Regions from separate parts of the Labrenzia sp. THAF187b genome, predicted to be linked through region 1. Evidence: predicted binding sites of a transcription regulator. Region 1 holds the regulator's gene; the other holds the start of a gene.

Evidence for each region. The regulator PhoB, encoded in region 1, activates phosphate uptake and scavenging genes when phosphate is short. The targets are predictions, from matches to a motif close to TGTCATNNANCTGTCAT.
Region 2: ppk2 (polyphosphate kinase 2) is a predicted target of PhoB. The motif match lies at 1,471-1,487, and genes of this name have one in related genera.

The regions. Positions count from the first base shown of each region.
Region 1 is NZ_CP045344.1:5,991,804-5,993,992, reverse strand. Features, by position in the region: gene pstB (phosphate ABC transporter ATP-binding protein PstB) at 1-83, shown strand, start outside; gene phoU (phosphate signaling complex protein PhoU) at 115-810, shown strand; gene phoB (phosphate regulon transcriptional regulator PhoB) at 891-1,589, shown strand; gene FIV03_RS27485 (DUF1330 domain-containing protein) at 1,769-2,065, shown strand.
Region 2 is NZ_CP045344.1:1,952,634-1,954,822, reverse strand. Features, by position in the region: gene FIV03_RS09125 (Gfo/Idh/MocA family oxidoreductase) at 1-196, opposite strand, end outside; gene ppk2 (polyphosphate kinase 2) at 465-1,373, opposite strand; gene FIV03_RS09115 (TetR/AcrR family transcriptional regulator) at 1,596-2,189, shown strand, end outside.

The sequences.
Region 1 (2,189 bases):
TGGAGGAAGGTCTGACGGAGGACATCTTTACCAATCCGAAGGACAAGCGTACGCAGGACTATATTACGGGCCGCTTCGGCTAAGCATTTTTTAGGTTTCTGAAGGGGACACAGGATGTCTGAACATACAGTCTCGGCTTACGATGACGAACTGACGGCCATGGCCGGCAAGGTTGCCGAAATGGGTGGTATTGCCGAAAAGGCTTTCGCCGATGCGGTGTCCGCGCTGGTGTCGCAGGATCTGGAGCTTGCCAAGGCGACGATCAAGGGCGATGTCCGGCTGGACAGCCTTTACAACGAACTTGAAGTCAAGCTGATCGAGCTGATCGTCCGCCGCCAGCCTATGGGGCAGGACCTGCGTGAAATCACCGCTGCAACGCGCATTGCCAATGACCTGGAGCGTGTTGGCGATCTTGCAAAGAACGTTGCCAAGCGCGTCATCGCCATCGACAGCGACTTGCAGTCCAAGAAGCTCGCGATCGGTGTGGAGCACATGACGGAACTCGCTCTTTCGCAGCTCAAGCAGGTGCTGGATGCCTACGCCCGGAAGGATGCGGAAGCCGCCCGCCGGGTTCAGGAAGCCGATGCCGAGGTCGATGCGATCTACACGTCGATCTTCCGTGAACTCCTGACCTACATGATGGAAGACCCGCGGGTCATTACCCAGTGCGTCCATCTCTTGTTCTGCGCAAAGAACATCGAGCGCATCGGCGATCACGCGACGAACATCGCCGAGAACGTCTACTACATGGTCACTGGCGAGCGTTTGCCGGAAGACCGGGCAAAGGTCGACGAAACAGGCGCGGTCTGACCTGCTGGTAATCGTCGGATTTGCAGAAGATCTTAACGGCCGGCGCTTCGGCGCCGGTTGCGGTAATTGGAGCGAGATGTATGCCGAAGGTGCTCATCGTTGAAGACGAAGAACCGCTCAGCCTTCTATTGAGATACAATTTGGAAGCGGAAGGGTACTCGGTCGAGTCCTGTGTCCGGGGTGATGAGGCGGAAATCCGCCTGCGGGAAAGCCTGCCGGATCTGTTGCTGCTCGACTGGATGCTGCCGGGACTGTCCGGAATTGAACTGTGCCGCCGCCTGCGGGCGCGCGAAGACACCGAGCGCCTGCCGGTCATCATGCTGACGGCACGCGGTGAGGAAGCAGAGCGCATCCGCGGCCTGTCGACCGGTGCCGACGACTACGTGGTCAAGCCTTTCTCGGTACCGGAATTGATGGCCCGCGTGCGCGCCATCCTGCGCCGGGCAAGCCCGGAAGTGGTGTCCAGCATGTTGCGGTCGGGCGATATCGAACTGGATCGCGAAACGCACCGTGTTCGCCGCAACACCAAGGAAATACACCTGGGGCCGACGGAATTCCGCCTGCTGGAATTCCTGATGACATCGCCTGGCCGTGTCTTCTCCCGCGAACAACTGCTGGATGGGGTCTGGGGTCACGATGTCTACGTGGACGAACGCACTGTCGATGTTCACGTCGGTCGCTTGCGCAAGGCTCTGAACAAGGGCAAGGCGAAGGATCCTATCCGTACCGTCCGTGGTGCCGGATACGCCTTTAATGACCAGTTCACGGCAGTCGGCTGATTTCACCGGCCAACGCCCTGAATGAAGCCCGCCATTGGCGGGCTTTTTTGTCTTGCCCTCAAGTTTTTCATCACGGAGGAAACACCTCCGGGAACCAGCATGCCAGGCGGCGCGGTTGTACCGTTGTTGTTGATTGGCTAGCTTCGGGGTGGAGATCAGCCCGTTTTGAAAGTGAACTCATGACAGCGTTTGTGATCGGCCAGATGCAAATTCAAAATCGCGACTGGATGGCGGAGTACTTTGCAAGAATTCCAGACCTGGTTGCGGCACATGGAGGGCGGTTCCTTGTCCGTGGTGGCAATCCCAGCGGTCTTGAAGGGGATCTGTTGATCCCGGATGCAGCTTTTATCCTCGAGTTCCCTGACCGGGAAAGCGCTAACGATTTCTGGACTTCTGCGGAATTTCAAGATCTTGCGAAGCTGCGGCGCTCCGGTTCCAGGTTGAACGCGATCCTGGTCGATAGACTAGTCGAATAACCGGATGCCGTTAGCCTCGGGAGCGCGAGAGAAAGTCACACTTCCTGCGAGATTCCGAAAGCGGGTTTGCGACCAGTCATTGGCGATCGAAAGTGTGTTCAAGGAACGAAAAAAGCCCGCCAGA
Region 2 (2,189 bases), 2.0 Mb from region 1:
CTGCGAGCAGCTCCTCGTATGATCCGTAGGCTTTCTCGATACCGAGACCCCTCGCTGCTTCCTTTGCCCGGTCGAGATCTCGCGACGCAATCGCATAGGCGGTGCCTGTCTTCGACCGCTGGATGCCCGGAATGACCTTATCAAGACCGATTTTCGCGGTCGAAACGATCCCCCACCTGATAGTCTTTTCCGTCATGCCGGCATCCTTCCCATGATTTTGAGGTACGCACGCCAGATGACATAAAACGATTTAACTCCGCAAGGGCAGAAAGACCGGAGAAAGGCCTGCTCGCTGGTGAAATGCAGAATTGAAACCGGCCTCATCGGCTGGACGCGGGCAGCATTCACACCAACCGCGCCCCCCCCCCCGGACAAGCGTAGCGGTGATCCGGGGAGACATCGAAGGTCTTTCGCCGCGATTTCACATAGCAGCGCCGCGCCCGTGAAGGGAGCACTGTCGCGGCTCAGAATTTCTCCGGCACGTAGAGATGTTCCGGCAGGACCTTGCGCTCATAGTCGGAATTGTAGACCCGTTCCGGCAGCTTGATCGGGTCGTGCGGGATATCTTCGTAAGGGATCATCGACAGGAGGTGACTGATGCAGTTGAGGCGCGCCTGCTTCTTGTCGTTGCCTTCCACGATGAACCACGGTGCTTCGGGAATATTGGTCCGCTCGAAGGTTTCTTCCTTGGCCTTGGTGTAATCCTCCCAGCGCACGCGGGATTCCAGGTCCATCGGCGACAGTTTCCACTGCTTCAGCGGATCGTGAATGCGCATCAGGAAGCGGAGCTGCTGCTCTTCATCCGTGATGGAGAACCAGTATTTGATCAGCCGCACACCGGAGCGCACGATCATGCGTTCGAATTCCGGCACATCGTGGAAGAACTCCTCCACCTGGCTATCGCTGGCAAAGCCCATGACGCGCTCGACGCCGGAGCGGTTGTACCAGGAGCGGTCGAACAGCACCATTTCGCCGGCGGCCGGCAGATGCGGCACGTAGCGCTGGAAGTACCACTGGGTTTTTTCACGGTCGGTTGGCGCCGGCAGCGCCACGACACGGGCGACACGCGGATTGAGCCTTTGCGCGATGCGCTTGATGACCCCGCCCTTGCCGGCAGCGTCGCGCCCCTCGAAGATGATCACGATCTTCTCGCCGGTATGCTGCACCCAGTCCTGCAGCTTCACCAGCTCGGCCTGCAGACGCAGCAACTCATGGAAATAGGTGTTCCGGTCGATGGTCGACTTGTGCTTCTTCGCGGAGATGAAGGCGAGATCCTTGGCGACGAGAAAATCGTCGATCTCCATTTCCAGTTCTTCGTCCAGGCTGTCTGTCCATTCCGCTTCAACCCAGGTTTTTGCACTTTCTTCGGTCATCAATCGGTTCCTTTGAAATACATCCCGGAGGTACGCCCAGGTTCGTCAGCGCATTCAACCGGACGCAGAATGCCCAAGGACTGTGAACAGGTTATCCATGAAGGTTTTTTGACAGTCGCGCCTGTTCCCCTGTCATTCTTTCTAGCAGCAACGCTTTCGCACTCAAATTACCCTTGCAAATGAACGAACGTTCATTTATTTTTTGCAGCAGGGAGAAACAAGATGGCAAGTGCAGCCGCAAGACCGCAAAGCCGATCCAGAACGGGCGCGAAAGGCCAGGAGACTGCCGCACGTGTGCGCAAGGCAGCCCTGAAACGCTTTGCCGCCAACGGTTATGCCGCTGTCTCCATGCGCGAAATCGCCGCCGATGTCGGCGTTCAGCCAGGCGCGCTCTACAATCATTTTCCGACCAAGCAGGACATCCTGAAGGATCTGATGCTCGCCCACATGGGCGAACTCCTTGCTGCCTGGGACGAAGCGGCTTTTCCGGCTGACATGGACCCGCTGGAGCGTTTTGTCCGCTTTCACATCCGCTATCACCTGGAACGGGCGGACGAGGTGTTCATTTCCTACATGGAACTGCGCAATCTCGAACCGGACAACTTCGACATCGTCGAAACCGAGCGCCGCCGCTACGAGGGCATCCTGACGGGTATTCTGGAAACCGGCTCCGCGGCAGGCCGCTACAGCGTACGCGAACCGAGGGTCGCCACCCGCGCGATCATCGCCATGCTGACTGGCATTCCGAGCTGGTACCGCGAAGGCGGCCGCCTGTCGAAACTGGATATCGAAGAGATTTACCTGGACCTGGCGCGC